Regions from separate parts of the Micromonospora sp. NPDC047644 genome, predicted to be linked through region 2. Evidence: riboswitches for the same ligand, from Rfam matches in the RefSeq annotation. Region 2 holds a riboswitch; the other holds the start of a gene.

Region 1 (4,769 bases), on a different contig from region 2:
GGGGCGCGGGGGCGCGGGGCGCTGCGTGCGGGACGGGCGGGCGCGCGGAGGTGCGGAGGTGCGGAGGTGCGGTGGTGCGGGGCGCGCGGTGGTGCGGTGGTGCGGGGCGCGCGGTGGTGCGGGGCGCGCGGTGGTGCGGGGCGTGCGGGTGTGCGGGACGCTCGGGGCGTGCGGGGCCTTGGGTGTCTCAGATCTTGGTTGGGGCGCTGGTGCGGGTCGGGCGGGTGGTGGAGCGTCGGCCCCACGGCTTGTAGGTGGACAGCACTGTCGCAATGATCATCAGGCTGGTCGACACCGCCGGCGCGATGACCAGGTCGGCGCGATCGCGGGCGGGCAGGGCGGCGCCGACCGCCCCGGCGTGACGCAGGTTCGGGGTGAGCAGGAACAGCACCAGCCCGACCATCACCGTGGTGAGCACGAGCTTGACCAGCACCCAGCGGTGGCGCAGCAGACCCCATGGGGTGAGCAGCGAACTGGCGACTCCGATCAGCCAGACCAGGACGCTCAGCGGCGCGAACAGCACCGTGCCGACGAGGGCAGTGACCGGGTAGACCACCGCCGGGTCGGCGCCCCGCTGTACGGCGATGCCGAGGGTGAGCAGCACCAGGTCGGCGCCGAGCCAGCCGAGCGACGTGACGAGGTGCAGGGTGAGCAGCGCCTTGCGGGTGGTGGGTCGGATCCGAGGCATACCGCGATGCTGCCCGCCGGCCACCGCCGGGTCGTCCGACGAGCGACGACATCAGGGGTACGCCCGCTGACGTAGCCCGGCCCCGGAGATACGCGATGCCTGTGAGCCAGCCGGCGGCTCACAGGCATCACGACGCGCGGGTCAGTAGACCGACAGGTGTACGTGGTTGGTGTGGTCGGTCGACGGGGTGCCGTGCGCCCCGCTGTACGACTTCCACCCGCTGCTGGGCAGCCAGATCTGCCTGTACCAGATCACGTAGAGCACGGCGAGCCGGTCCGCGTTGCGGATGAAGTACGCGGCCAGGTTGTTGCCGTACGTCTTGTCGCCGCCGGTGGCGTTGCCGCCGAACCCGTTCTTCTGCGCCGCGAAGTCGCAGGCCCGGCCCTTCGGGTGTTCACCCGAGCCGCTGGGGCGGTGGCACGAGACGTACCGGGTGAATCCCGCGGCCTTGGCCTGGTTGAGCGCGTGCAGGGTGCGCGGGGTGATGCAGCCGTTGGCGGGCGTGGGGTCGTTGACGCTGCACGACTCGGAGGGCCAGGAGCCGTCGGAGTTGCGCGGTGCGGCCTTCGCGTTGGCGTTGGAGGTGCCCCGGTTGGAGCCGCCGTCCGCGGTGGTCTGCGGCTTGGGGGTGGTGGCCACGGTCAGGGCCCGTTCGGCCTGATCCTTGCGCTTGGCCATCACCGCGACCTGCTTGCGTTGTTCGTTGATCTCGCCGTCCAGGGCGATCCGGGTGCGGTTGGCCTTGTCCTTGCTGTCGAGCAGGTCGCGTAGCACCCGGTCCTCGTTGGCCGCCACCGCGTCCAGCGCGGCTGCCCGGTCCATGAAGCCTTCGGGGGTGCTGCTGTTGAGCAGCGCCGACATCGCACCGAGCCGGCCGGTGCGATAGGCGACCTCGGCGATCTCGCCGACCTTGCCGTTGCGCTGGTCGATCTCGACCTCGATGGTCTTCAACTGGGTGCCGAGCTGCTTCTGCCGCTGCACCGAGGTGTCCAGGGCGCGCTTCGCGTCCAGGTAGCCCTTGCTGGCAGCTTCAAGCTGGGCCCGCAACGCCGGGGTGCCGCCCTCCTCGTCGGAGTCGGGTGCGGCGGCCCGCAGGCCGGTCGGGGGAGCGGCCGAGGCGGTGCCGGCCGGGAGCGCGACGCCGAGGGCGAACATCGCGACGATCAGGGCCGCCAGTCGGGCGGCGGGTGGTCGTGCTGGTGCCACTGCGCATGTCCTTCCGTCAGCCGCCGACCGGGTTAGCTGACGGGTTCGGGACGGAAGATCCCTACCGCTGACGCGGATGCACCCCAGGAACGTGGTTCCCCGGTTCGCCCGGTTGGGCGATTAGGCGGCGACCGCCACCGGCGCCGGGAGGCGCCTTCTGGTGGAGGCCGGGACCGAGCCTACCGGTGCGGGTGGGACCGCTGCAGCCAATGTGACGGACGGTGCGTGCGTCACCACGGAAAACTGCGAACCGGTCACCATTCGATGGAGCCGCAGGCCCCGGAGGCGGCGCCGGGCTCGATCTGCAACGTCGCGTGCTCGATGCGGAAGTCGTCGTGCAGGGCCGTGCGTGCCGCGGTGAGCACCGCGCCGACCTCCGCGCCCGGTGCCATGGTCAGGTGGGCGGAGGCCACCTCCATGCCCGAGGTGAGCGTCCAGACGTGCAGGTCGTGCACCTCGACGACCCCGGGGACGGCGGCGAGCCGGTCGTGCACGGCGGTCACCTGGAGGTGCTCCGGGGCGGCCTGCACCAGGATGCGGATGGCGGCGCGGGCCAGCCGCCAGGTGCGCGGCAGGATGAACACGCCGATGGCGACCGCGACCAGGGGGTCGGCCCACCACCAGTCGGTGACGGTGATCAGCAGCGCCGCGCCGATGACGCCGACCGAGCCGAGCAGGTCACCGAGCACTTCCAGGTAGGCGCCCTGGAGGTTGATGCTCTCCCGGGCCCCGGCTCGCAGCAGCGCGAAGGCGGCGATGTTCGCCAGCAGGCCGAGTACGGCAACCGCGAGCATCGGGCCGGCGATGACCTGGTGCGGGTCACCGAAGCGGCGGATCGCCTCGATCACCACGTAGATCGCGACGCCGGAGAGCAGGACGGCGTTGGCCAGCGCGGCGAGCACCTCGAGCCGGTAGAGCCCGAAGGTGCGCTGCGGGTCACCGGTGGCCCGTCGGGTCGCCGTGATGGCGGCGAGCGCCATCCCGATGCCGAGCACGTCGGTGAACATGTGCCCGGCGTCGGAGAGCAGGGCGAGCGAGCCGGTGTGCAGTGCGACCACCGCTTCGACCACCATCAGGGTGGCCAGCAACCCGAACGCCGCCCAGAGGCGACCCCGGTGCTGGTGTGCGGCATTGGCGACGGACCCATGGTGGTGGTCATGCCCTGCGCCCACGAGAACCACCTTCCGCCGCTGGTCGGGACCCGGTCAAATGTATGCTCACATCGCTATGTGTGCAAGTGTACGGGTGGAGCGTTCCGCCGGTGGCAGTCCGCACACGTCAGCCGTTCGGGTCGATGGTGGTGAGCCGCTGGGTGGCCCGGGAGAGCGCCACGTACAGGGTGCGTACCCCGGCGCCCGGATCGGCCCGGATCTCGCTCGGGGCGACCAGCACGACCCCGTCGTACTCCATGCCCTTGGCTTCCAGGCTGGTGACCACCTGCAACCTGGGCGCGCCGAGAGCGCCCAGCCAACCGGCCACCTCGTCGCGGCGGGGGACCGGCGTGATCACACCGACCGTGCCCTCCACCTCGGCCAGCAGGCCGGCGGCGGCCTCCACTGTCGCGGTCTCCAACCCCGTCGCGGGCACCACCAGCTCCACCGGCTCGACCCCGGTGGAGCGGACGGCGGTCGGCAGCGGCAGGTCCGGGTAGAGCCGCCGGATCTCTGCCGCCGCCACCGCGAAGATCTCCGCCGAGTTGCGGTAGTTGGTGGTGAGCGTGAAGTCGTGTCGCTTGCGCCGGCCCAGCGCCTGGTCGCGGGCCCGGGTCAGCTCCTCCGGATCGCCGGTCCACGCGGTCTGCGCGGGGTCGCCCACCACGGTCCAGGAGGCCAGCCGGCCCCGCCGACCGATCATCCGCCACTGCATCGGCGAGACGTCCTGCGCCTCGTCCACCACCACGTGCGCGTAGTCCCGGTAGTCCGCCGGGCGTTCCCGGGCCGCCGCGCGGGCGGCCCGTTGCCGTTCACCGAGGGTGCTCAGCTCACGGACGCCGCCGGCGAGCTGGAACGGGTCGCGTCGCGCGCGGGCCGGCTGCGCGGGCTTGCCGAGCAGCGCGTCCAACTCGTCCAGCAGCGCCACGTCGGCGATGGTCAGCCCGGCCGAGTCCAGGTCCCGGTACGCGGCGTTGAGCAGCCGGATCTCCGCCGAGGAGAGAATCCCCCCGGCGTAGCGGCGCAGCCGGTCCGGCTGCGCCAGCCAGCCGAGCACGTGCCGGGGGTGCAGTCGAGGCCACCACGCCTTGAGGAACTCCCGGAACTCCGACCGCTCGGCGATCTCCGCCTCGAAGGCCGGTTGCTCCGGCAGCCGACCGCTGCTCAGCTCACGGGCCTGCGCCCAGAGCGCGGCGAACACCCCGTCGAAACCGGCCCGGCGCACCTCGTTGCGCCGTGCGCCGCGGTGCAGCGCGCGCTCCCGGATCCGGTCCAACGCGACCCGGTCCAACCGCAGCAGCGTGCCCCGGTAGAGCAGCCGCAGCTCACCCGGGCCGCCCGGCACCGCGTCGCGGGCCGCCCGCTCCAGCACCCGGCGCATCCGCAGCGAACCCTTCACCGCCGCCACCTCGGGCGGGTCGGGGCGGGTGGCTGTCATCCCCGGGAAGAGGGTGCCCAGCGAGTGCAGGGTCGCGGTGTCCTCACCGAGCGACGGCAGCACGGAGCCGATGTACTCGACGAAGACCGACGACGGCCCGACCACCAGGATGCCGCCGCCGGCATAGCGGCTGCGGTCGGAGTAGAGCAGGAACGCGGCCCGGTGCAGGGCCACAGCGGTCTTCCCGGTGCCGGGGCCGCCCGCGACGATCGTCACCCCGGAGCCGGGCGAGCGGATCGCCTCGTCCTGCTCCCGCTGGATGGTCGCCACGATGTCGCGCATACCC
Region 2 (4,769 bases):
TGAACGCCGGCTGGTTGGTGGTGTAGTCCGGATCGATCCGGACCAGCCCGGTGGCCGGGGTGCCGGTGTCCAGTCGAGGGGCGTGCAGCAGGTCGAAGTAGTGCGTCCAGTCCCAGTAGGGGCCCGGATCCCAGTGCATCCCCCGCACTGTCGAGGGGATGGTGCCGGGCACGTTGTCGTGGCCGATGATGTGCTGGCGGTCCAGTGGGATGCCCAGCCGCAGCGCCAGGTGCCGGACCAGCTTCGCCGAGGTCCGGTACATCGCCTCGGTGTACCAGGTGCCCTGCGCCGCGAAGCCCTCGTGTTCCAACCCGATCGCCTTCGCGTTGACGTACCAGTTGCCGGCGTGCCAGCCGACGTCCTTCGTCCGGACGTGCTGGGCGATGTGCCCGTCGACCGAGCGCAGCGAGTAGTGCCAGCTCACGTACGTCGGGTCCTGGACGAGTTGCAGGGTGGTGGCCCAACTCGCCTCGGTGTCGTGGATGACGATGTACTCGATCTTCTGCCGCGCCGGCCGGTCGGAGAGGTCGTGGTTGCCGTAGTCCCCGTCGCCGAACGCCTCGTAGGGCGCCGGAATCCACTCGCAGGAGATGGTGCGGGGGCACTCCACCCCGTCCGGGCGGGCCAGCCGGCGCAGGCCCAGCCGGTCCAGCCAGGAACGTTCGGGCCGCACCGCGCGGGCCGGCAGGGTGATCCGGTGGCCATCGTCGGTCACCCGGGCTTCGCCCGCGCCGATGGTGGTGAAGACCTCGTCGGCGAAGGCCGCCGCGGCGTCGGCGCTGTCCGCGCCCGAGTAGCGGGCCACCGCGCCGTACCAGGCCGCCGGGTCGGTGTCCGCTCCGACCGGCGCGCCCAGATCCCGCTGGTACGCGCTCAGCAGCGCGGCCCCACCCCGGATGTTGAGGCCCGCGTCGGTGCGCAGTGCCTCGGGGGCGGCACCGGTCAGCGCGGCGGCGGCGTCGACGGTCTGCAACGCGGCGGTGGACGGGGCGGGCGTCTCGACCGGCCGCGGTGCGGGCATCCGGGCGGGGCGGGAGCCGTCGCCGCGTGGGTCCTCGGCACCGGCGTCGTGGTGACCGCGTCCGGGTAGGGCGGCCACGTGCCGCACGTCGGTCAGGTGCATCGGACCGTAGCCGCCGCTGGTGCTCGGTGTGCCGGCGTTGGTGTCCCACCGGGACTCTAGGTAGGAGACGCCGAGCAGCACGACGGTCGGTACGCCGTACTCGGTGGCCGCGGCGGCGTACTGCTGTTGGCGGTCGGTGCTGGGCGTGGCGGCGGCCGGGCCGACGGAGAGTGGCACCGTGGTCACGGCGGCGACCACGATGGCGGCGAGCAGCGTGCGCCAGCCGGTCGACAGGGTTGGATGGTGCATCGAACCCCCTAGATTCTCGCGGAGTGAGGTCAGGTCACCATCGCGCCGTCCGGGAGCTCACGTCAATACCTTTCCATCTATCGAAGCGTACGGAAAGAATTCTTCACACACGGTCGGTGGCCTCGTCCATTCCGTACGGAGTGTCACGGCCGCACGGGTTGCGGATCGGTAACGGGCGTCTCTACTCTGGTCATTTGTCGGCTCGACAGCAGCTCCGCCCACCCCGGGCGGTAACGGACCGACACCGCCGAGTCGTTTCCGAGCGAACCGGGGACCCACGTCCCTCGGGGTGAATCCGCAGCCACTGCGGTAGGGCGCCGACTTCCCGCCCGAACCCGTCAGCTAACCCGGTAGGCGGTCAGGAAGAAGGAGTACGGAACCCCGGTGGCACTCCATGCCCCGCGGCCGTCGTCCGAGCGGCCGGCATCAGCCGGCCCGGCGTCGATCGTGCCGCGCCCACGCTGGTCCCGCTTCACCACCGCACTCGCCGCGCTGGCCGGCCTCGCCGTCGTTCTGACCGGCAGTGCCACGGCGGCCCACGCCGACCCCTCGGTCGCAGAGATCGAGCGCCAGATCGACGCCGACTGGAACAAGCTCGAACCGATCATCGAACGGCACAACGCCACCCGCATCGACCTCGCCGCGAAGCGCAAGCAGGCAGACGCGCTGGCCGCCCGGATCACTCCGCTCGAGCGCCAGGTCGACGCCGCGATGGACAAGGTCAGCGCCCTTGCCGTACGCGCCTACAAGGGCGAGAACGTCCTGACTGTCAACGCGGTGCTGGGCAGCCGGTCGCCCAGCGAGGTGGTCGGCCAGCTCGAAATGCTCGACCGCTTCGCGCACAACCAGCAGAAGGACGTCCGCCAGGTGGCCGACCTGCGCGACCAACTGGCCGCGCAGAAGGCGCCACTGGACGAGATGGTGGCTCAGCTGACCCGCACGGAAGCCCAGCTGGCGGCGAAGAAGAAGCAGATCAACGACGAGATCGACCGCCTGCAGAAGCTGCGCCTCAAGGTGTACGGCAACGGCGGGGGCGGGCCGCTGCGCCCGGCGCCCTGCCCGGGCAGCTACCCCGGCGGCGGCGCGGGCACTGCGGTCAAGTTCGCCTGCGCCCAGATCGGCAAGCCCTACGTCTGGGGTGCCGAGGGTCCGAACTCGTACGACTGCTCCGGGCTGATGCTCGCCGCCTGGGCCAAGGCCGGCGTGTCGCTGCCGCACAACGCCGCCGCGCAGAGCCGGGTCACGAAGAACGTCAGCAAGGGTGACCTGCGCCCCGGCGATCTGGTCTTCTACTACAGCGACATCCACCACGTCGGCATGTACGTCGGCGGCGGCTGGGTGGTGCACGCCTCGCAGGCCGGCCAACCGGTCAAGATGAAGAAGGTCGACGACGGCCCGATCCACAGCTACGGCCGTCCAGGCTGACCCAGGGTGACCGAAGGGCCCGTCGCGATCTCCTCGCGGCGGGCCCTCGTCGTTCAGGTTCTAGCGGGTGGGCCAGGTGCGCCAGTGCTGCCAGGCACGGCTGGGCGTCGGCCCCCGCTGGCCCTGGTAGCGCGAGCCGTAGACCACCGAGCCGTACGGGTGCTCGGCCGGCGAGGAGAGCCGGAAGATGCAGAGCTGCCCGATCTTCATGCCCGGCCACAGGGTGATCGGCAGGTTCGCCACGTTTGAGAGTTCCAGCGTCACGTGACCGGAGAAGCCCGGGTCGATGAAGCCGGCGGTGGAGTGCGTGAGCAGCCCGAGCCGGCCCAGTGAACTCTTGCCCTCCAGTCGGCCGGCGAGTTGGTCACCCAGCGAGATGACCTCCAGCGTCGAGGCGAGCACGAACTCCCCCGGGTGCAGCACGAACGGCTCGCCGTCGGGGACCTCGACCACCGAGGTCAGGTCGTCCTGCTGCATGGCCGGATCGATGTGGGTGTAGAGGTGGTTGTTGAAGACCCGGAACAGCCGGTCGAGTCGGACGTCGATGCTGGAGGGTTGGACCAGGGTGGGCTCGAACGGCTCCAGGCCCAGCGTGCCGGCCTTGATCTCGGAGACCAGGTCGCGGTCGGAGAGCAGCATCGGACAACCATAGCCTTCCCGGGGGCGGCCAGATTCGGTGCCGGTGACCAGCGCGTCGAGGTCGCTGCTCGTACATTTGTTCGATAGAATGCCCACATGGCTTCCTGGTCCGAATTCGCCGCCGACGAGCCCCGACTCGCCGACGGGATCCGCGTTCTCCTCCAGCAGTACGGGCCGGGCTTCGGCTATCTGGCCACGGTCCGTGCCGACGGCGGGCCCCGCGTCCATCCGGTCTCCCCGGTCATCACCGCCGAGGGGTTGTTCTGCTTCATCATCGACTCGCCCAAGCGCCGTGACCTCGAACGCGACGGCCGTTACGCGCTGCACTCGTTCCCGGCGGAGGAGAGCGACGACGAGGCGTACGTGGCGGGTCACGCCCGCCCGGTGACCGATCCGATCCTGGTGACGCAGCTGGCGCAGAGCGCGCGGGCCGAGCCGCAGGTCGACTGGCGGCTCTTCGAGTTCACCGTCGACGTGGCCATGCTCACCCGCCGCGAGCAGCACATCACGGGCATCCCGGGCCTCGGGCCGAGTCGGCCGGCCGTTCGGGTCTGGCTCGACCCAAACGCCCAGTCGGCGGTGGCAGCGCCCCTCGCCGTCCCGCAGACGCGCCCGACCCTCCTCAGCCGTGACGTGCAGTGCACGGCAGCCTGACCACCCGACCGGAAGATCATCGGTGCCGGCTCCGCCACGACGGAGCCGGCACCGATGCGTACGCCCGCCACCGCCCGCCCGCCACCGCCCGCCCGCCCGCCCGCCCGCCCGCCACCGCCCGCCCGCCACGCCACACTTGGCGCGCGCCGCCACTCCCGCATGATCCACTCGACTTCGGCGAAACTGCGGTATCCCGGCGCTCCGGATGCCCCGACTTCCAGGAATCCGAGTGGATCACCCCGGCCGACCCCCGGGTGGCACGGCATGCGGACACCTGCGGTCACCGGGGGTGCCTGGGTGCAGAGGCTCAACGACTCGGGTACAGTGGTGCCGCTTGCGGGTGTAGTTCAATGGCAGAACATCAGCTTCCCAAGCTGACAGTGCGGGTTCGATTCCCGTCACCCGCTCCACCATGAAGGCCCAGGTCAGGACATGTTCCCGACCTGGGCCTTCATTCGTTCCGATCGCTTCTTGCGCGTGCGGTGCCCGCCACGGCCCTGACGCTTCCAGACCGGCACCGCTGCGCTTCCGAACGGCCGCTACCGGTAGTCGGCGAAGATCCGACGCTTTCCGCCGTCGACGGTCACCAGGCCGCCATGCGGAAGGATCCATTGTGGTTTGGTGTGGCCGAACGGCACGCCGACGCAGACGACCGCCTCGGGGTTGTAGCGGGTCACCA

Evidence for each region. Region 2 has a riboswitch for cyclic di-AMP ahead of AB0877_RS17710 (NlpC/P60 family protein). Riboswitches for the same ligand answer to the same signal wherever they lie in the genome.
Region 1: linked by a shared signal. The riboswitch ahead of AB0877_RS14260 (hypothetical protein) and the one ahead of AB0877_RS17710 (NlpC/P60 family protein) in region 2 are both predicted to bind cyclic di-AMP.

The regions. Positions count from the first base shown of each region.
Region 1 is NZ_JBEYSY010000007.1:307,054-311,822, reverse strand. It holds gene AB0877_RS14265 (hypothetical protein) at 188-688, opposite strand; gene AB0877_RS14260 (hypothetical protein) at 830-1,843, opposite strand; cyclic di-AMP (ydaO/yuaA leader) riboswitch at 1,900-2,031, opposite strand; gene AB0877_RS14255 (cation diffusion facilitator family transporter) at 2,149-3,066, opposite strand; gene AB0877_RS14250 (AAA family ATPase) at 3,173-4,769, opposite strand, start outside.
Region 2 is NZ_JBEYSY010000010.1:38,230-42,998, reverse strand. It holds gene AB0877_RS17715 (peptidoglycan recognition family protein) at 1-1,372, opposite strand, end outside; cyclic di-AMP (ydaO/yuaA leader) riboswitch at 1,608-1,743, shown strand; gene AB0877_RS17710 (NlpC/P60 family protein) at 1,757-2,797, shown strand; gene dcd (dCTP deaminase) at 2,858-3,436, opposite strand; gene AB0877_RS17700 (pyridoxamine 5'-phosphate oxidase family protein) at 3,533-4,090, shown strand; tRNA gene AB0877_RS17695 (tRNA-Gly) at 4,427-4,500, shown strand; gene AB0877_RS17690 (LD-carboxypeptidase) at 4,630-4,769, opposite strand, start outside.